DNA from 4 places in the Paenibacillus sp. P13VS genome. Region 2 is predicted to be linked to each of the others. Evidence: riboswitches for the same ligand, from Rfam matches in the RefSeq annotation. Region 2 holds a riboswitch; each other region holds the start of a gene.
The links. A riboswitch is a leader RNA that binds a small molecule or an ion and turns the genes downstream of it on or off. The one in region 2 is predicted to bind cyclic di-AMP.
Positions count from the first base shown of each region.

Region 1: another riboswitch for cyclic di-AMP. It lies ahead of GUA98_RS28310 (C40 family peptidase); the one in region 2 lies ahead of GUA98_RS10880 (hypothetical protein).
Region 3: another riboswitch for cyclic di-AMP. It lies ahead of GUA98_RS27550 (3D domain-containing protein); the one in region 2 lies ahead of GUA98_RS10880 (hypothetical protein).
Region 4: another riboswitch for cyclic di-AMP. It lies ahead of GUA98_RS02995 (C40 family peptidase); the one in region 2 lies ahead of GUA98_RS10880 (hypothetical protein).

Region 1 is NZ_WYEV01000021.1:17,573-23,065, reverse strand. Features, by position in the region: gene GUA98_RS28325 (YwhD family protein) at 1-496, opposite strand, end outside; gene GUA98_RS28320 (M1 family metallopeptidase) at 598-2,589, shown strand; gene GUA98_RS28315 (hypothetical protein) at 2,600-3,442, shown strand; cyclic di-AMP (ydaO/yuaA leader) riboswitch at 3,703-3,840, shown strand; gene GUA98_RS28310 (C40 family peptidase) at 3,844-4,314, shown strand; gene GUA98_RS28305 (GNAT family N-acetyltransferase) at 4,606-5,118, shown strand; gene GUA98_RS28300 (c-type cytochrome) at 5,284-5,493, shown strand, end outside.
Region 2 is NZ_WYEV01000004.1:232,179-237,671, forward strand. Features, by position in the region: gene GUA98_RS10855 (hypothetical protein) at 1-75, opposite strand, end outside; gene GUA98_RS10860 (zinc ribbon domain-containing protein) at 226-471, opposite strand; gene GUA98_RS10865 (organic hydroperoxide resistance protein) at 678-1,097, opposite strand; gene GUA98_RS10870 (Nramp family divalent metal transporter) at 1,525-2,820, shown strand; gene GUA98_RS10875 (HAD family hydrolase) at 2,984-3,667, opposite strand; gene GUA98_RS10880 (hypothetical protein) at 3,840-4,235, opposite strand; cyclic di-AMP (ydaO/yuaA leader) riboswitch at 4,354-4,526, opposite strand; gene GUA98_RS10885 (glutathione peroxidase) at 4,895-5,371, shown strand.
Region 3 is NZ_WYEV01000019.1:13,599-19,091, reverse strand. Features, by position in the region: gene yabG (sporulation peptidase YabG) at 1-458, opposite strand, end outside; gene rsmA (16S rRNA (adenine(1518)-N(6)/adenine(1519)-N(6))-dimethyltransferase RsmA) at 521-1,414, opposite strand; gene rnmV (ribonuclease M5) at 1,428-1,973, opposite strand; gene GUA98_RS27550 (3D domain-containing protein) at 2,126-3,310, opposite strand; cyclic di-AMP (ydaO/yuaA leader) riboswitch at 3,582-3,835, opposite strand; gene GUA98_RS27545 (TatD family hydrolase) at 4,078-4,848, opposite strand; gene GUA98_RS27540 (HD domain-containing protein) at 5,160-5,493, opposite strand, start outside.
Region 4 is NZ_WYEV01000002.1:432,018-437,510, forward strand. Features, by position in the region: gene GUA98_RS02985 (X2-like carbohydrate binding domain-containing protein) at 1-1,990, opposite strand, end outside; tRNA gene GUA98_RS02990 (tRNA-Leu) at 2,339-2,423, opposite strand; cyclic di-AMP (ydaO/yuaA leader) riboswitch at 2,785-2,916, shown strand; gene GUA98_RS02995 (C40 family peptidase) at 2,922-3,386, shown strand; gene GUA98_RS03000 (carboxymuconolactone decarboxylase family protein) at 3,467-3,796, opposite strand; gene GUA98_RS03005 (hypothetical protein) at 3,927-4,142, opposite strand; gene GUA98_RS03010 (hypothetical protein) at 4,261-4,590, opposite strand; gene GUA98_RS03015 (xanthine phosphoribosyltransferase) at 4,687-5,268, opposite strand; gene GUA98_RS03020 (hypothetical protein) at 5,472-5,493, shown strand, end outside.

The DNA.
Region 1 (5,493 bases), on a different contig from region 2:
GTGCTTCTTTTAGTTCATCCGGAGAAGCGTTCCACCACTCTTCATTGTGTGTAATCAACAGCTTCTTGAGAGCTGCACGATCCTCTGGTCCGAGCTCATCCAGCATGAAGCGGCGCTTCATTGCATAATCCATCCGGTTTACATGGTCAGCCAGCAGCTTCCATCCTCGTTTCGCCTCGGTATCAATCCACATCTCGCACGCTGTTGCTCCGCCATATAACTGTCCCTGTTCCGTGCGGTCCACAGCTACCCAAACCAGCCATACCTGGCGACCGTTAGGTACATCTTCCCGATTCGTCGAAAACTTAATTCCACGTTCTACCTTGCTCTTTGCATGCATGGCACCAATATCAATCTTTGCCTCGCCATTATCAATAATAACCGGCGACAGGTTGTTCAGATCAATGGAGCCTGCACCGAAACCTTTATGTTTGCTCTTGGCACTTACGATATTCAAGGCAATCTGTTTTTTGCCGTTTTGCTCGTTTTGATCCATAGTTATAGCCTCCAAGGGTTGATACAAATATTTTAACTAATAATCGCCCCATTGCAAACATATACATGCTGTAGATGCTTGTCAACGGGAGGTATTTAACGATGATTCCACTACGCGCCAAGAGCTGGCTTACTGCAATTCTGGCCCTGTGTGTGTTTACCGGAGCCATATGGATCACTCTGGATCACACTCGTTCTACGACATCCGACTTGCCAACGCTCGCCCCGGAATTGGGCAAGCCTCCGGCAAAGGTCCAAACTCCGGCACCTCCAGAAAGTGTACAGACACCTACTGCTGAGGTGTTCAGCAACCGCGTGGTGGAATATCACATGGATGTGAAGCTGGTAGACGGCAATGTTTTGGAGGGAACGCAGACGCTGACCTGGACTCATCCGGGTAAAAAAACAGTCAGCGAAATTTATTTCCACCTATACCCCAATGCATTCTCTTCTACTGACACCACATTTATGAAGGAATCCGGCGGAAAGCTTCGCGGTGATGTGATGCCAACGGACGGTTACGGCTCCATGAATATTACGGAGATGAAAACAGAGGACGGGCTTTCCCTCCTGCACCGGATGCAGTATGTACAGCCGGATGACGGAAACATGAAAGACAAAACGCTCATAAAGGTGAGATTACCCAAACCGGTCAAGGGCGGGGAAACCATTACACTGCACACCCGGTTTGAGGTCAAGCTGCCCAAAATCTTTGCCCGCATGGGAACCGCTGAAAACTTCGTTATGGCGGGCCAATGGTTCCCCAAACTCAGTGTATACGAGCCTGCAAGCACGCGAGGGCGTACGGCTGAGGGCTGGAATCTGCATCAGTATCACGGGAATTCCGAGTTTTATGCGGATTTTGGCATCTATAGTGTGCGTATTCGGGTACCGGAAACATACAAGGTTGCCGCGACCGGGTTTCCAACGAAGCAGGCTGTTATTAAAAATGGCGAAAAGATCTATCAATTCTATGCTGATGATGTACACGACTTCGCCTGGGCAGCCTCACCTGACTTTGTTTATGCAGAAGAACCCTTCTCCGCTCCCAGCGTGCCAGGTGTACGAATCAAGCTCTATCTGGACCCAGCCCACCAGGATCTGAAGGAACGTTACTTCTATGCGGCCAAAGCAGCTCTTTCGAATTACAGCAAGTGGTTTGGTCCATATCCGTATTCCACGCTCTCGATTATTGTACCTCCAAAAACAGGCAATGGAGCAGGCGGCATGGAGTATCCTACCCTAGTTACAGCCTTCGGCGCGGATGACGCTACACCAGGCTACGATCTGGAACGCACGGTTGTACACGAGATTGGTCATCAGTACTTCTATGGTATGGTAGCCAGCAATGAATTTGAAGAAGCTTGGCTGGATGAGGGGTTCACCTCTTACGCAGAAGACAAACTGATGGAGCAGGAATACGGACTTATTCCGAATCTGCCCGTTCAATCCGGCTTAATTACTTCGCCTGCCTCACTCACGCAGGAGTCCTGGAAGTTTGATTCCCAGAATCATTACGCAGCCAATGTTTACACAAGGGGCAAGCTTGTGCTGCTGGGCATCGAACAACAAGTAGGCACCAAAACGATGGAACGCATTCTTTCAACTTATGTCAAAAAGTATCGGTTCAAACATCCCACTTCGGCCGATTTCCAAAAGGTCGTGGAGCAAGTGACCCGTAAATCCTGGTCTGATTATTTTAATCAATACGTATATGGGGACGGAATGGCCGACTTCGCCGTGGAGAATATCCAGGTCAAGCCTGTTGAGAAAGATGGTCAAACGTTGTACGAATCATCGGTAACCTTAGTAAAGAAAGGCAGCGACTACGAGAAGGTACCCGTACGCATCGTTTTTGAGGATGGACACATCGTCGCCAAGGAATGGGATGGCAGTAACGGTCGAATTACGTACAAGTTAACGTACAGCTCGCCTGTATCCTGGGCCATGACCGATCCGTTATATACCGTTGTGCTGGAAAACCGTCATATGAACAACTTTTTGAAAGCCGGTCTGGATGAACCATCCAAGTTCCGCTGGAGCATGAGTGTAACCAAACTTATTGAAGCTATATTCGGAGGTCTGTCATGGTGAGGTGGAGACAGTGAAAGCAAAAATACGTGAGGGCTGGTTTCTCGTCCGTCAGCATATGTTCATTGTGGCACTTTTATTTCTCTATCAGCTGGTGTGGGGTTACTTCATTTATAAAATGGTGCAATCGGCAGTCATCCCCTTGCTGCTGCGCTATCCGGACCCTGACGCCGGGGAGCTGAGTACCATTTTATTCAAAATGGAAAGCCAGCTCAATCTGTCTACCCATCCCGAGGTGCATCGCTATTTATGGATACTTGGGGCCATGCTCCTGCTCCGCATGCTGATTACCCCTCTCATCCAGGCAGGGCTGCTCTATTCATTACAACACTTCAATCATACAGAAGAACGTGTTCCTTTTGTACGTGGGATCAAGGCACTGTGGAAACCGATGATGCTGCTTCATTTCATTAAAACGCTATTATTGCTGCTGCCTGCGTACTGGCTGATCCCCAAGCTGTATAGTATCTTTCTGGATGGATTCCACTCGCTTCAATTGCTGCTGCCAGGCATTCCATATGTAGCCGGATGGATCGTATATGGATGGATCATACATCATGCTTTGTTATATATGCAGTTTGGCGCTACAGCTCCCGAGGATCAGGGCGGGGTAAAAGGTACATTTTTGGGTTTATTACTCGCCTTGCGTCATATCTTTCCTCTCATCGGTATCGCAGTGGTTCTGGGAGGAATTCATCTGCTCATCTTCGGTACTTTCACATCTGCGTCGTGGTTCCTGACAGGTCTCATCGGTCTCATCCTGCAACAAACCTATCCGCTCGCCAGATGTTTGCTCGATATATGGAAGATATGTGCTCATTTCCGTCTGTGGCAGTCCAAGTCCACCAAAGGTTAAAAAGTGTAATGAACCGCGCAAAAATTGTTACCATCTCCATGTAAACTTATGTCAATGTTAACGCTTTACAAAAACAAACCCCGACCTTTCCCCGTCAAAGGTCGAGGTTTTTTTTGCTAATTTTCTTGTTAAACGTTGCCAAAGGCTTACTCCTCTGTTACAATAATCGCAGTGAGTTTTTAGTAACAACTTTGTAATCTTTACCTCATGAATTGTAACTACTTAAAATTAAATCGTCATTTCTTGATTTCGCAGGTGCACAACTAGCATAGCCAAATTCCTGGCACCTGGGAAGCGGGGGAACCAGTTATGGGTGAATTGATCTTGCTACAGAGGGATCATAGGGGACCTTCAACCGAATCCTTAAGCTAACCTCGCAGGCGTTGGAAGGGGTATATCTCTTGTTCAAAAAGAAATTAACAGCAGCTGTCCTCAGCTTAACATTCGCACTATCACTTGGAGCAGGCAGCGCATTCGCAGATTCAAAAATGGATAAAGTAATTGATTCAGCAATGGGAACTACATACAAAAGTGGTGGAACAACGCTTAACGGCTTTGACTGCTCTGGATTCACACGGTATGTATTCGAAAAGCTGGGCATCGATTTGGCTCGTCAATCCAGTTCCCAATTCGACATGGGTGACTCGGTATCCCGCATGGAAATGAGACCAGGCGATCTGGTATTCTTCAATACAACGGGTAAAGGGGTTTCACACGTAGGGATTTTCGTGGGTGAAGGTAAGTTTGCACACTCCTCGTCTTCCAAAGGAGTTACGATTAGTTCTTTGAGTGAGAACTACTGGGCCAACCGCTATGTTGGCGCTAAACGGATTATGAGCACGGACGCATATGAGTCACTGGCCCTCGACTAGGGACAAGCTGAGCAACATCATACTGTAACGAAGCATAAATCAACCGCCCGGTACATTCTCCGCAGGAATGTATCCGGCGGTTTTTTTGTGCATCTTCGTCCGTGCCCTTATGATGTTTTTACCCATCCTACTGTAATATAAACGAAATTCCAGGAACTTTTGTTTCACTTTTTTTCAAGGGAGCAAAACCTTGCCAAATGCCCTCCTCTTTTGTAGAGTAAAATCAGGATTAAATACGAAATGACATATGTTATCAACAATTAGCGTATGACTAGAAGTAGCTTGTTCACAATGAAAGGAGCGTGCAGTGGTGTGGATGAAGCTTCTGTAACGTTTCACGTTGTGCCGATGCTGGAAGAACATGCAGCAATGATCTGCAGCTGGACATATGAACCACCCTATAACATCTATACCTGGCTGCCCTGGGAACAGATGAAGGCGCTGGAGGTTGAATTCGGCGATGAGCAGCTTCGAAAAGAGCAATATGCAGTTGTACTCGGAGAGCAGGATCAGCTTTGCGGATTCGTTCAATTCTTTCCTCTTGAAGGCGTGACGCGAATTGGGCTTGGCATGCACCCTGAACAGTGTGGACAAGGTCACGGTACTGCCTTCGTCTCTGCGATCGTGAAGGAAGCCATTCGGCGGAACCCTAGTCATGAGATCGATCTCGAAGTGCTCACCTGGAATACGCGGGCTATCCGGGTTTATCACAAGGCTGGATTTGTCACCCAGGATACGTATGAACGACAGACACCAAGCGGTTTGATGCCTTTTTATTGCATGGTCTATGAAGGACCCCGCTAATCTTAAACTAACCCTTAAACCGCGTAAGCCAAAGAAATTCATGCCCGTTTATGTGATTAGTTCAAAAAATTACCACAAAATGCTATGATGTCTTAACAGGTTCCGTTATAATGATATGGACAGTTTCAGTTTAGATGATCTTTCATTCTGGAGGGGACATAACGGATGCACAAATGGATCATGAGCGGGGTATTTTTTGCAGCATGCGCATTGGCTATTGTATTAATGTTTACGCTTCCAGGGAAAGAGGAAGTGGCTGAAGAAGCGAAACCAACCATGCCTGAAGTGGCAATGGATGCCGGACAGGCTGAAGCACTGGTCAAAACCAATTGTATCACGTGTCACGGGGACCAGCTTCAAGGTGGCGTAGGACCT
Region 2 (5,493 bases):
CGTAAATTCATACAATCCGTCATTTTCGTTTTTGCTGGCTACTTGCAATTTTGCAATACGTGGTCTATAAGACATGGATATCACCTGTCAATTCAAATTTGTTTCCTGCATGACTTTTCTCAGTACTAAGTCATATTAAAGAAATTTTAGTTCGATGTCAACTCAGGGAGCACGAACCTCCCAGGTTATTTTGAATTGATTCCATACCCACCAAGTTATGCCACACTATCCGCCGAACAAAATATCCAATATCGTGCCTACCTGCCCCTGCTTTTTGCCTTTCAGTACATCGGGGTCGAATACTTCCACATAACCACAGGAGGAACAGGCTACGAACAAATAGTGGTTATGCTGAATATCGAACATTTTGCTAAGACCAGCCCCGGACATGGATACTTCCTTGATGTTGCAATCCGTTCCCCGACATTTCGTACATACAAACCTTCGCTCAATCATCTCTTCAATACTCATTTGCATTCCCCCTTTTTCAGATGCCTGGCATGAAGCAAGAGTATAATTATGTAAAAGAGTACGCGATTAAACCTGCAATCTCCTGCATGTCTTCTGATTTTAAATACAAAACCCTGCCGTTAGCCAGCAGGGCTTGTACCAAACAACAGGTATCCATGATAGCCTGCTTCATTTACCTCTCCCGTTACTTCAGCGGTTTTTTCGGTTTACACCACGTTCAATACGACATCAATATTCCCGCGAGTCGCTTTGGAATAAGGGCAAAAATCATGAGCTTTGCGAGCCAGATCCTCTGCCTGACTATGATCCACACCCGGCATGCTTACATCCAGCCGGACCGACAACTGGAATCCGTCATCCGCAGGGTCTTTTCCAATGGATACATTACTTGTTACAGTCACATCTTCCAGTTTAACGCCAGCTTTACGTGCCACGTTGGCAAGAGCACTTTCGTAACATGCACCATATCCTGCGGCAAAGAGCTGCTCAGGGTTCGTACCTTCACCGCCGGATCCACCCAGCTCTTTTGGCATTTTCAGATCATGTTTAAGGACTCCATCCGATGAAGTTACCGAACCTGTACGTCCACCTTTGACTGTCGCAGTTGCTGTATATAAAGCTTCCATTAGAATCTCTCCTTTTACACCAATATTTTTGCTGCCTACAATTCAATTTAAACTTCTGGCTCAATTTGAAACGGATTTGGGTTACTTCATCAGCTTCTGCATCTTTGTCATTTTCATGCATCTGGCTTTCATCAGCATAACGCCACCTATGATATACAGGTAAATTTTCTGAAGTTGGGTAATATACTAAGAGCCTGACTCCACCCGCTTCTCATTTTGTCCATCTACATAAAAGTTGCACTAGACAAAAATTATTGAATGAGTACAATGTAAGTAACAACATATATTTTCAGACATATAAAAGTGAATGCCAGGTCTTCATCATACGGAGCATCAATACGATTATTATTAAGAAGTCAGGTGAACATTTATGAGTAAAAAAAATCCATTCAGCTCTCCTTCGGCTGAACAATTGGCCGCAGCAGGCATGGCTCCCTCCCTCGGGGAAGCACACAGCTCCATGAAGGTTCCGAAAAACGTGGCCTGGTGGAAAAAATTCCTCGCCTTTGTCGGCCCAGGTTATCTGGTCGCTGTCGGCTATATGGACCCGGGTAACTGGGCAACAGATATTGCCGGGGGTTCCCAGTTCGGTTATACGCTATTATCCGTTATTTTAATCTCTAACCTTATGGCCGTCGTATTACAGTCACTTGCAGGCAAGCTTGGTATTGTAACTGGACGGGATCTGGCTCAAGCCTGCCGTGAAAGGTTCAGTATGCCAGTTGTCATTATGCTCTGGGTCTTGTGTGAATTGGCCATTGCTGCTACAGATTTGGCTGAGGTCATCGGTTCAGCCATCGCACTGAAGCTTCTATTCAACATTCCGATGTTATACGGCGTCATTATTACGGCTGTGGATGTTCTGATTATCCTTTTGCTGCAAAATAAAGGCTTCCGCGCGCTGGAAACACTGGTCATTGTACTGATGGCAACCATCGCCCTCTGCTTCGGGATTGATCTGTTTCTTGCCAAACCGGATATGGGCGGAGTGCTTACCGGCTTTGTTCCAAGTGCCGAGATACTAACGAATCCAGCGATGCTGTATATCGCCATCGGAATCATCGGAGCAACGGTTATGCCGCACAATCTGTACTTGCATTCGTCCATCGTGCAGACCCGGCAGATCGAACAGACAACTCAAGGGAAAAGAGAAGCCATTCGATACTCCACTATGGATTCAACGATCGCTTTGACCCTGGCCCTGTTTATCAACGCTGCCATACTCATTGTGTCAGCCGCTGTATTTCACAGCGCAGGCATGACACAGGTCGCTGAGATTGCAGATGCTTATCACTTGCTCACACCTCTGCTGGGCACAACCATTGCAAGTATCCTGTTTGGTGTCGCTCTGCTGGCCTCAGGTCAGAACTCTACGCTTACAGGTACACTGTCCGGACAGATTGTCATGGAAGGTTTCCTGAACATTCGGATTCCGGCTTGGCTCCGCCGGCTCGTGACCCGATTAATTGCGATCATCCCTGCCGTTATCGTGACGGCTATCGCCGGCGAACATGGAACGGAAGAGCTGCTGATTTTGAGCCAGGTAATTCTATCCTTGCAGCTGCCTTTTGCCGTTATTCCACTTGTGATGTTTACGAGTGACAAAAAAAGCATGGGCGCATTCGCCAATAAACTGTGGCTCAAAGTCGTCTCCTGGATCATCGCTGCCGTAATTGTGGTTCTGAACGTTTATCTGATCTTCCAGACCATCATGCTGTTTTAATCTATATATACGCTAAAACCGTCTCCCTCTTACCAGAGATTCATTAAAAAAGGCTGATCCCTCATCAAGAATATACTTGAAGGGATCAGCCTTTTAGCTTTGCCGTACACTTGCCTTGTCCTTTATTTAATGACGCGAAAGTCATCTTTTTTTATTTTATCCATTAACCCTCAGAAGGCACAAGCAGTGGAATAAGCTGCTCCAAGGATTCGATGGTCCAGTCTGCACGCTCTTGGCCCTCCAGCTCAGGCTGAAACCGTCCATAGCCCTGCAAAATCCGAATCGTCAACAACCCCAGCTTCTTGGCAGGAATGATATCGTTATCAATCCGATCCCCAATCATGACTGCTTCCTCGGGTTCACATCCCGCCTGCTTCAAAGCCACAGCATAGAGTTCCGGATCCGGCTTCGATACGCCTTCTTCTGCCGAGCATGCCAGTACATCCACGTACCTCCGCAGACCGTAGCTCTCCAGGCGCTCAGCTGTCCCTGGACTCTGATTGGCAATGATGCCAATTCGATAATGGTATGACAATTCCTTCAACACCGCGTCAGCAGAAGCGAAGGGCTTCTCCAGTTCCTTCCGGAACTTCAACTTCTCCTGGATCTGCTCCCTATGACGTTCATCGCTGATTAGCGTTCGAATGGCTACCCTCATGGGCCACTGCTCATAGTTTCGGTAACAGGAGGCAAATATCTCTCGCACTTCCTCTATTTTCACCGGATACCCAAGCAAGCAGGCTTCTTTTACAAACTGCCCTATAATATCATCTACCGGCTCCCATTCGTCGACCAGCGTATCTCCTACATCAAAGAACAACCATTTTAACCCCCGTACATCAGGCACGCCTATTCCTCCTTGTTAGCCACGAACGCAATCTCTATACATCAGCAATGTACACTAATGCTCAAATAAAAAAGAAGACCCACCATCATGCATGAGTCTCCTCAGAATTCCGTTTTTCCACAAGTTCAATTATAACAGGCACCTTACACCGGATCAATCGGCAGCTATCACATTAACCATTAAGCAAGAAGCCAACTTCTCCATTAAGAGAATACACAATGCGGTCAGCTCCCATCCCGCGGTAAATGCCTTTGGGGTGACTCTGTTCCGTAATTACACATAGTGATTTGGAAGTCCAGGAACGGCAGATCTGCAGATAGCGGCAGGTCAGGTTCAAACTGTTCTCGAAAATAAAAACGTTGCCTACGCTCGACTGCGGCAGAAACCACTTCTGAGCTTCAGCTGTATTCATGCGAATGACGTTCTCCACTCCGATTCTGCGGAGCTTCCGTTCTTCCCCTGCACTGTTGGTCAGAACGGCAAACGGCATTTTTTTGTACATCAACAGCTTGATAAACTTGCGCCCTGCTTCATTCGGTGCTGTTACTAAAATCATCTCATTATCCATCATTCGTTCCTCCCTTGGCGTGAAAAGACAACAAAAAAGAAGCGTGGGGGACCAAGGCCTCCCGAACGCTTCTTGAATAACCCATGACGAAAACGCCATGAATATGCGTACGGCTTGTTGCCTCTCCCTTTAACGCTTACGAGGTTAGCTGACGGATTCGGGCGCGAGAGTCGCCCTATTTCCGGCTTGCACCGAAAAATTCACCCCATGGATTAGCTGCAATGACAGCCATTCCGATTGGTTCCCCCGTTTCCCACCCATGAATGAATGGAAACTCAGCGATTAAAACATCGTTCCTGTTTCATATATTGACCAGAGCGATATTATCGTTTGTTTCGTTGTTCATGTTAAGTTTAATTGAATTAGAAATTACGATATGAATCATACACCCGCGACATGTTAGTGTAAAGTACGGTCAGATCACCGAATGGACGAATTTAAGGCATTACATATCAATGATATCGCTTACAACCTATCCATTCTCCATCCATCTCTGTGAAGCTCGCTAATTCTCGTTCTTATGAAAAACGGTTGTAATTTTAGATATATGTAAGTCAACATAGGAATTTAGTCAATTAGTTTTGCATTATCTAATTGTAAGCAATATAATATAACTATAGGAATCATTAACCCATTATACGATATGGAGGCGACTGATCATGTCCGTTTATGACTACAAAGTCAATACCCTTCGGGGCCAGGAAGTCGAGATGTCCGATTATCGCAACAAGGTGCTGCTGATTGTTAATACGGCGAGCAAATGTGGTCTGACCCCGCAATTTGAAGGCTTACAGGAACTTTATAACAAATTCAAAGACCGACAGTTTGAAGTACTGGGCTTCCCAAGCAACCAATTCGCTCAGGAAAAAGGATCTTCCGACGATATTGCAGAGTTCTGCCAGATGAATTACGGTGTAAGCTTCCCTATGTTTGAGAAAATTGATGTCAATGGCTCAAGCGCTCATCCTCTATTCCAGCACCTGACAACAGAGGCACCGGGACTGCTCGGATCCAAAGCCATCAAGTGGAACTTTACCAAATTCCTCGTTGATCAGAACGGACGCGTTGTGAAGCGTTATGCTCCAAAAACAACTCCTGACCAAATTGAGGCTGATATTGAGAAACTTCTGAAATAGATCAACATGGAGAGGCCATCATCAACAGGGAACCAGAGAAAGACCGGTTCTGTGTGAATGGTCTTTCTTTATGTTGTTCCAAACGCAAAAAAGAGGCTTTCCATATTCGGAAAACCTCTTCT
Region 3 (5,493 bases), on a different contig from region 2:
GGCTGAACTTTGGGAAGAAGACGATACAGGGCATCAGCCATGGCTGACTCATGGACATATTGACCCTCTGCCGGGACACGAAGCTGCTCATAGAGAGCCATACTTTTCTTCAGGTAATTTGGATCCCCATCCAAGTGGAGCACCTTGCCTGGCATTTCAAAATAAGCCGGCTCCCGCTGTGCAGCCCAGTCCAGCGTCAGGCCTTCACGGTTGCGCTCCGCCTGTTCAATCCGGTTCTGCTGCAGCCTGGAGAGTGTCTGATGCGCTTTTACATGTGCCTGCCTGGTCTTGGCACTCTGCGGTTCATAAGGAACCTGTATCAAATCGTCCACCGGGGAGTCGGCAAGCAGCCGGAATTCGGTCCCTTTAATGACCGCGCTATCCAACTGGAGGCCTTCCACCCGAAAAGTCACATCTCCACCGTATGACTTACGAACGACCAAGTCTCCGATATTCATCAACATAATCACCTCTACCCCATCGTATGGGCAAAGACCCGGTTTGGTTCATCCGAATTTATTTACAGGCCGGCACGAATTCCTGCATCCCACATTACCGTGCTTAGCGCCGCATATTCCTGCAGACTAAGTGTCTCACCCCGTCTGGACGGCTGAATGCCAGCCTGCTCCAGTAACTGATCCGCCTGCTCTCGATTCTCCTTGGTGAAGAAGCGAGCTTTCAGATTGTTCGAGATGGTTTTTCTGCGCTGGGCAAACGAGGCTTGTACCACTTCGAAAAAGTGCGCTTCACTCGGCACTTCGACAGGGGGCTGCTCACGAACCTTGAGCTTGATGACAGCTGATTCCACATTGGGCTGCGGAATAAATACGGTTGGCGGCACAATGCAAACCAATTCAGGCACACTGTAATATTGGACAGCAATGCTCAAGCTTCCGTAGTCCTTCGAGCCGGGTGCAGCTGCCATACGTTCTGCTACTTCCTTCTGGATCATAACAACAATGCTGTCTACCGGCAGTTTCTCTTCCAGCAGTTTCATCATAATAGGAGTCGTCACATAATACGGCAGATTGGCTACAACACTTACCTTGCCCACACTAGCAAAGTCTGTGCGGAAAAGCTCTGCCAAGTCCAGCTTCAGCACATCGCCGTGCTGTATCCGAACGTTGGGATAAGGCTCCATTACTTCTCCAAGGATCGGTAACAAACGCTGATCGATTTCCACCGCGGTTACAGGGCCGGCTGCTCGGGCCAGTCTCTCCGTAAGTGCTCCAATCCCCGGGCCGATTTCGAGTGCGCCCTTGGACTCGTCCAGATCTGCTGCATTTACAATTTTGTTCAATATATTTTGATCAATCAGAAAGTTCTGACCTAGACTTTTTTTAAAGGAGAAACCGTGTCTCTGAATTATCTCTTTCGTTCGCTTGGGTGTTGCAATTTCCAAAGTCTCATCCATGCCATTCATACGCTCACAATCCTTCACGTTCAATTTGCGATAATGCTGCAGAAAACTCTTCCCGGCTAATTTGGAATACACCCAGCCGCTTGTGGAACTGCTTTCCGTTGCAGTAACCTATGCCGAGCAGATTCCCCATCTCCATACGCCTTGCAGCTGCCTGCGGGTGCACAATCAGTCCTGCTGCAATCAAGTCATCCCAATCGATCTGGCTCGGTACACCCTCGTACGAGGTATGCACACGCTCCAGCGCATGGCGGATTGCCTCAGGTGAGGCATTCTCGACCCCGATATCCCCTTTGCGGGTTGCGTCCGCTTCCGGAATAAAAGCATGTTTGCAGCCTGGAACCTTGTTTGCAATGATTTTGCGAATGCGCTCACCGGCATGATCCGGGTCGGTAAGAACAATTACACCGCGTCTTTCCTGTGCCAGTGCAATTCGCTTCAGGATTCGCTGGTTAATGGCTGATCCGCCGGTCTCTATGGTGTCTGCCTCAACAGCCCGCCGGATGGCGACGGTATCGTCGCGTCCTTCTACCACAATGACTTCTTTTATCATGTTCCATTTCTTCCTTTCTAACGCAAAAAGAAGAGGAATATCCTCTTCTCTGCCAAACGGCGGCGAGCCTATTCAGACTCCACCGCCGCATATTCCGCATGATTCATTCATGCAACTATTTTATAGCATTCCCATTTCAAAGTAAAACGATTTTAGTTCGCTTCCGGCTTAACCGGACCGATCACATATACCGTCTTGCCTTTCTTACGTCCGAAATTCAGGGCATGCTTTACACTGTCATAATACACATCGATTTTGTTGCCTTTAATGGCGCCGCCAGTATCTTCCGCACGACGGAAGCCGAGGCCCTCAATATACACCCACCAGCCGATCGGAATCACTTTTGGATCGACCGCAATGGTCCGTCCTTCAGTTACCCGGGTACCGGAAGCTGTTTTTGTACCAATGCCAGGCTCCTCAGAAGAGTACGCGGTCATCGATACATTTTTAAGTACTTTGGAATATTTAAAAGAAGTGCCTGAGACGGTAATCACTTTGCTGCCTGATGCAGCGGTTTTCTTCGAGTTCGTTGTCGTTTCTTTCTTTGCTGTGGAGGTTTGGGCCGATACCGTCTGAATCTCCGGCTTCTTCACAACAGGTTTTGCTTTGGTTCCGACAGCAATAACTTTATCGACACGGTTGGTCGATACCGATTTGCCCACCATCTTTTTGGAGACTAACTCTCCATCCTGGAACACCTTTTCGATATGCTGTACAAGTGTACCTTCTTTGCCGTTTACGATGACGCGATTGTCACCTTTGTACAAGCTAGGGTCAGCCGTTTTGATTACTTTGTACGCAATCGGCTGTTCCACTTCCACTGTACGCTTTGTTACACGCACTACGCGAATTTTCATATCTGCCTTGATTGGTGTTGCGAGCGCAGGATAAACCTTATCCTCACTTGCAACTTCAATTCCAGATTTCTGAATTGCATCTTCTACCGATGAATCGGTTGTATACAGAGTCTTGGTGTCTCCGTCTGCCGTAATGTTGACTGGAACGGCCCGCTCAATAACGATGCGGTCTCCATCTGCGATTGCCCCGTTCAAAGGCATGGATACCTCATCATGGGGGCTGACTGTGATTGATTGCTCCTCCAGCATTTCTTGAAGCATTCCTGTACGAGTCTCTACCGCTTGAGCTTTGCCATCAATAACCAGCGAAATTTGTTTCCCGGCTTGACCGTAAACGACTAACAAGATCATGATTGTAAGCGCGATTGAGAAAATAGCGATCAGTGCCATTTGACGCATGTTCTCATGCTTCCACCGCAACGCGTAAGACTTACTGGATGATCGTGACTCATGGGTCTCTTCTGGTTGGAATGTGCCCACTTCTCCGTCCTCCTTCATAGCCTCGCCGTCTAAAGTTAATGCATGATGTCTTTGACGCGACTATACCAAATTTTCTACAGAACTGATCGATATCTCAATGACCGGTTCTGCACCATGAACCACTCTTCGCAACATGATGTCACCACCTGAATTCTTACCGTATGATGACCTTATTTCTTTTATTCAAAAACAAAAAAGCCAAAGAAAGAGTGTAAGAGGAACTCTTTCGTGGCTTCCGAATGATTTTGAATATCGGAAATTCATGCACGAGGTTGCCTCTCTTTTTCCGCTTGCGAGGTTAGCTGTCGGGTTCGGGCGAAAGAGAGCCGCCCTATCTCCGGTCACCCGCTCATGGCGGATGCCCTTGAATTCACCCCGAGACCCAAAGAAGAAATCAAATAGTGCTTCGCAAGTGCATCCGCTGCTTTTGGGTCAGCGAACGATGCGCATCAGCTACTTACACTGATGTTTAAGCCCTATTGGTTCCCCCGCTCTCCGTTAACGGAGACTCAGCGAGATCGGTTCATGAAAAGTATTGTTGTGTCATCGGAAAGTGTCCCTTTGTTCATCCCCCGAACATCTGTCCAATTTTCCTCACAACAATTCACTGAAAAGATGATATCCTGTTTCGATGCATGTTGTAAAGCGTTGTTCAAGTACGTTTTTCTAAATATTTGGTTAAAATATTGTAATATTCTTCATTTATTTGGATCAAAAAGCAAATTCGCTCCGTCTACCTCTCTTTTTCACCGCATTTGCTTCGTTTTTTAACGAATCCCAAATCGTTCCATGGCATTTTTGGTCGTTATTGCAGCAATTTCCTCTACCGAAATGCCTTTAATTTCCGCAGCTGCTTCTGCAACCAGACGTACATGCGCTGTTTCGTTTCGTTTTCCACGATAAGGATGTGGTGTAAGATATGGGGAGTCGGTTTCAATGAAAAATCGGTCCATTGGCACCTTCGCCAGTACCTCTTTTGGCTGCTTGGCGTTTTTGAACGTAATTGGTCCACCGAAGGATAGATGGAACCCTAGATCCAGACAGAGTTTTGCCGTTTCCCAGCTTCCTGAGAAAGAGTGCATCACACCCCCGACTTCTCCTGCTTTCTCTTCACGCAAAATTCTGACAATATCTTCATGAGCATCGCGATTATGAATGACAATAGGCATATTGAGTTCACGAGCCAGTCCGATCTGTTGTCTTAAAACACGATGCTGCACATCCTTCGGTGAAGTGTCCCAATAATAATCCAGGCCAATTTCGCCTATGGCAACGACTTTTTCATGTTTGCACAGAGACGCAATCCACTCGAGATCGCCCTCCTGCATCGTAATGGCATCCTGAGGATGCCAGCCTACAGCAGCATATATAAAATCATACGTTTCGGCAAGCTTCATCGTGGATGGAATGGTCTCCCGGTTAAAACCAACATTGATCATACGGCCAACCCCGGCGTCAACAGCACGTTGAATCATCTCCTCGCGGTCCTCGTCGAATTGCGGTGCATCCAGGTGTGTATGTGTGTCGAATAACATCATTTGTATTTCTCCCTTCCTGTCGAATAACTGTTTTCGATCCCAATCAAAATTCTATAAAATGCGCTCATTTTATCATCATCATTGATTTTTTAGAGTACAACATGTGGAATTAACAAATTTAATTTCTACTATATATAGGAGCCCTTATGATCTCAATTTGTTCAAAAAAAAGTGTACATTACAAAATTATGTCGATCTACATATACTCTCCATTAAAGCAGATTACTGTATCATGATAATATCTCGAAATAGAAACTCTTTCTGCCATAGCTAATTTGTAATAATTTTGCTCCTCACAGCTCACTTCATGATCATGAGAAGTATGGGCGAATATGAGATGGCAGCTCGTGAATGATGGCGTCCACCTTGTTTTGCGGATAGTACAGATGATGCTTACCCCGATGTATTCCGCTGATTGAACGGACGATGTCCGAAACCTCGGATAATTCATGCAGCTTGTCCTGTCTATCCAGCAGCAGAATCTGTTTGTCTGTTGATTCATCCGGACGAAAAACATCATACGGAAGATCCGTCGGAAAATCAATTTCCAGATCATATTCGGGATGAAGACCCGCTTTGGCAAAGGCAGCCCGAATTTCTTCAATCGTTTCCACATCGATCTGTTCAACCTCTACATACTTATAC
Region 4 (5,493 bases), on a different contig from region 2:
AGTCTGCAGCGGTTGGGCTGATTCCACTGTTCTGCCTATCAGATTCTTTTTCCCTGGTTACCTTGAGTGCATCCAGAAGCATGTATTGGCCCGATGCCTTAACAACCTTCAGGGTATGTGTTCCACTTGGCAAATCTGTTTTGCTGAACAGCACCTGCTGGGCTTCCCTTTCTCCATCGGTATAAGCGCTTATCCGTTCTGCCTCACCATTATCGAGAATAATGCTCATGTCCCCCTGCTCTTGATGCTTCTCTGTCAGCAGCTCGATGCCTGTACCTGTAAACGTATATTCAAAATAATCGCCGTCTTTTTCCGTATAATGCACATCGTCATTGAAGTCACCGAAACCCCTGCCAGTATTCGCATTCCATGAACCTGTGTACCGTATCTCACTGTCGTCATCGTTAACGTAGACCACCTCGGTAACCGTGGTATCGTCTCCTGAAACGGCTGGTACAGCAGTCGGTTCATCTGCTACATTGGAATCGCTCGCTGGATCAGCAATCGTTCTATCATTGCCTGTGGAATCCTGAATCGCTATCGTCAGGTCCTGTGAACCCTCTAATTGTTCCTTGCCTCCATTTCGCTTCCAATCTCCGGTATACCGCATGCCTGTATCATCGTCATTCACCGTCGATGTTCCGCTCAGCGCCTTGACTTTCAGCATGCGGGAAGCATGAGGTTCCAATAAACCACTGCTAAATCCCTCGTTAAACGTACCCAGTTCGGAATGGCTCCACAGGTCACGGACCGATGCAGGTCCTTCCAGACCGATATCGCTCCAATTGACCTTGACCTCAGTACTCCGGTTGCCCAGATTAAAGAGAGCCACACTGTACGTTCCATCTCCGTTATTGGCGTACCATACCTGCTGCTGAGTATCCATCGATACCGGATGAGCCGGACGTCCAGCCTGATTGACAGCGATCACTTCATCATTGGTAAGAAGTTCAAGTCCATAGCTGTCCAGCCTGGTCATGTCATTCCCTGTATACAACGGTGCAGACGAGATCGCCCAGAATGTCATGGCTGTCTTCCGTTCATCCTTGGTGAGCCCATCCATGGAACCATTGCCCACGTTTAGCGAGTCAAAATCATTCCACCCGCCAGGTCCTGCATCACGCCACCAAAGCGCAGCGATTGGAAACAATCGAGCAATATTAGCCCACTGCGTCAATCCCACATTGCTGTCGTATGCTTCGACGTCCCAATCGATACGCCAGCCATTAGCGTGCTTTTTCCAGAAATCCACGTAGTTATGGTCCAGTGCCCATGAAAGCTCGAACCAGATATTATGCCTTGCCAAAGCTTTGGACCAAGCCTCCACATCGCCTCGTGCATCCCGGCTCAGATTGTTAATGCCTGATCCTGGAGTCACGCTGTCGAATTTGACAAAGTTAATGCCCCACTCGCCCAGAAGATCTGCAATGGAATCGATGTATTTCTGAGCACATGGATTCGAAAAATCAATCTTGTAGGTATACGCATTCCAAGCATCCATCACGGTAAGTGGCTGATAAGCAATATCCTGCATTCGGCAAGCTCCGCCCGTCCCGTAAATCTCGAGGTTTTTATTGTATGCATCAATGGACAATCCGGGAATCAGATAGATCCCGATCTTCTGACCATTGTTATGAACATAGTCGATAACCTCCTGGAATCCGTTTGGATACAGTTCTTGGTTAGGAATCGGTCTTCCGTATTCATCATTATCTCCGTTCCATCCCGCATCAATATTGATATATTCATAGCCATGAGCCTGTAACTTCTCGCGCATGGCATCCGATTGCTTCTTGATGCTCTCCGCTGATGTCCATTTTACGGAAGGGTCATACACCTGCATACTGTAACTGCTCCAGCCCATGTAAGGTTTCTCAGCTAATGTTGTCTCTGCAGCCCCTTCAACCACACGACCTTTAGTCCCTGTAAATCCAAACTGAACTGCCGCAAAGATGAACACCAGAAAAACCATCGCCATCCGTTTACCCATTCGCTTCAAATCATCCCTACCCCCTCTGAAATAGTGAATTCAAATCCATAATGATAGCGCTTACCTTACGTGAAAAGAATAGTGGATGTATTATGCTCAGGGTAGGTACAATTCGGAATTTTGCGTACATTTCACCATGAAAGCGGGGGTACCACAGCCATAGAACAGGCATTTCTCCCCCTTACACCGGAGATTTTGCAAGTAAACTGCTGCCATCAGATCGATTCGGAGGACGTTGTTTAAGTAACGATGTGTGTATCGTAGTTATGGTCTTATGGTCAAGTAAAAAGACATAAAAAAAGGTCTCCCGCAGGCGTTAGCCTAACGAGAAACCTTTTCTTCTTATGATGCGGTCGAGAGGACTCGAACCTCCACGGGGGGTTAGCCCACACGGACCTGAACCGTGCGCGTCTGCCAATTCCGCCACGACCGCATATGGCATATCTCCGAGATAATCTATCGCGGCGACAAGAAATAATATATCATGTGAAATTCCGTGTGTCAACACTTAAATGATTTAGTATAAAACTAAGATGACTAAAAGGTATAAAATCTACTTGAGAACTGACTTTCCCTGCTAAAAATGAATCACGCTCTCTTCTACTACTCCAATTTACTTATTTGTCCAATTTTTGCGCTGATGAAACACAAATTACGTTTTTGTCATCATAAATAAACATGGAGAACTACTACTTTCCACAAAAAGTCTTGAATTCCGTTAACATTGCAGAAGGAAGAAAGGTTTGACAATTACGCATTTATGCAATATAGTTTCAAAAGGTTACAAAATATTAATTATTCATTTGCCGAGTTTCATGTTTGAAAACGGGGGAACCATTTTGGGTGAATTATTCTTATACATAGGAAATATAGGGAACCTTCTACCGAACCCTTAGCTAACTCCGTAGGCATCGAAGGGAGAACATTGATTTTGAAAAAACTGATCATTTCTATTTTTGGCGCAGCCGTTCTATTTACATCTGGTGCAGCAAGCACTGAGGCGAGCAGTATCAACACCGTCGTTAACAACATGACTGGAATACCTTACAAGTGGGGCGGCACGACGCTGGCCGGGTTTGATTGCTCTGGATTTATGAGATATATTTTCCAAAAATATAGCATTGAATTGCCACGTACTTCACAGCAGCAAGCCAAGGCGGGTACTCCGGTATCCAAAGCCAATATCCGCACAGGTGATCTGGTATTCTTCAACACTTCAGGCAGCGGCATTTCGCATACAGGCGTATACATCGGAGGCGGGCAATTCGCTCATGCTTCCAGCAGTAAAGGTGTCAGCATCACCAAAATGTCGAATCCATACTTCAGTGACCGCTATGTAACAGCGCGCCGGGTGACCGGACAATTTATGTATAACAAGATGCTTGGAAAAATATAAGTTGCACAAGAAACAGGCTCTGGAATGATCCAGAGCCTGTTTTGCTGTCTGGTTATTCAGACTCACTTGCAGGAAAAACCTTAGTGCAACGCTTTTTGCACACGCATTGCGCCTTGAGACAGCGCGTGACCGCCGCCTACCGCTCCAGCTACCGCAACCGTCTCCATAATCTCCTGATCGGTTGCGCCCTTCGCACGGGCCTCTTCTACGTGGTAAAACGTACATACTTCGTTATTGGCAAACAATCCGATGCCGAGGGCAATCCGCTGCTTGGTTTTGGCGTCGATGGCACCTGACTGAAAGCATTCACCTGTAAAATCGTGATACGCTTTGACTACGCCAGGCAACACATCGCTTAATTCTCCAATCTGATCCTTGTAGGCATGTACCTTATCATTCATCAATGTCATGGCTACCCGCACATCCTCTCGGCTGATAAGTTTACGAATTCTCGCTGTATCTATCTTCTCTCCCGAGTGGCGGAATTATGCCAAACCATCCATGGTAATTCCATGCATTCCGACTCCAGAGCGGCTCTATTCATTCAGCCGGACTTTGGCGTGGTTCACTAAAGAGCTGATAGCGATAACTGCGGTCCAGCTTGACCACACGTCTGTTCTGGCGACGGATAAGCACCTGTTCCCCATCCCAAGCAACGACAATCCCTGTTACATCGTTGGACTCCAGACCATCCCGTACCACTCTTACTTTTTCACCCGATAAGCGCAGTGCATCTAATTCTGCATCACTAATCATGTCTATGGCTCCTATGTTTCAAAATAATTTACAAAAAGAGACCTAAATGAAGAGTCATTTAGGTCTCACGTGACTGTATTGGACTGTTATGTCATTCGAAAAATATCCCGACTGAAAGTTACCGCTGCGCGTGCTCTTTGCTGTCGTTCTTCTCGAACCAAAAATCAAGCACTTTGGCGGACATCACACGTTCTTCAAGGTACTCCACTTGATGTGGTGTAAATTGTTCTTTCCAAGCGAAGGACAACTCTTCACACAAGCCTACAATGGTCAGCAACTCTGACCAGGCAACATAGCGTTTGTACCAGAAAAATTGAGGATGTTCAATCATATAGGGATAAAGGTCATCAAATTCCGTATGTTTACAATCCAGGGCACGTTCAAAATGAACTTTCGACTCCGCCAGCTTTTCAATAAAAAATTGTTCTGATGCCGGTTGGTTCCCCATGGTGTTGCCTCCTCTCCCTAACATAACCCCATTATAAATGAAATTCGCGGTCATGCAAAGGCATTGTTCAAAAAATAGGCTTTTTCCTTTAAACTGTCACATTTGGTTATCGTCGAATTGCACGGTTCCATCATTCAGTGAACGAATGCGCACCAAGGCTTCCACCGGAATGCCCTGCTCACGGATCGTACGTGCACCGGCCTGAAAACATTTCTCGACCACGACACCGAATCCGACGAGCTCCGCCCCTGAACGTTCAATGATCTTAATGACACCGCGAGCTGCATCTCCGTTGGCGATAATATCGTCTATAAACAAAATACGGTCATTCTCATGAATATATTCGCGGGATACCATAATATCGGTTACGATCCCTTTGGTAAAGGAAGGTACACGTTCACAGTAGGCATCGGGATCTGCCAGAAGTGTCTTTTTTCGACGGGCAAATACGAGCGGCACCCCAAGTTCATGTGCTGCGGCAAAAGCAACCGGGATCCCTGAAGACTCCACCGTTATGACCCGTGTCACTCCACTTTCACGAAAGCGAGCGGCAAACTCGCGGCCCATCTCCATTGTCAGTGCAGGATCAATCTGGTGATTCAATAATCCGTCCAGCTTCAGCACCTGATCCGAGATGACTACGCCTTCTTGTAATATTCGTTGTTTTAATACTTCCATCATTCGACCTCCCAAGCCTATCCTATGAGGTAAAAGTATCATAGATGAGGCTGTCAGTTCAAGCGAAATCGGCTTTCCTCCATCATTGACCGATTCTGAGAACGAAAGCTTCTTACAATTGTCATGAGTTACCAGGGTCAAGCATACCTTGTACCATGGTACCCGCATGTCCAAACTATTATGGGGCCTGAGAGGGGAAACGCATGAAACAGGCATTCCGGGTGC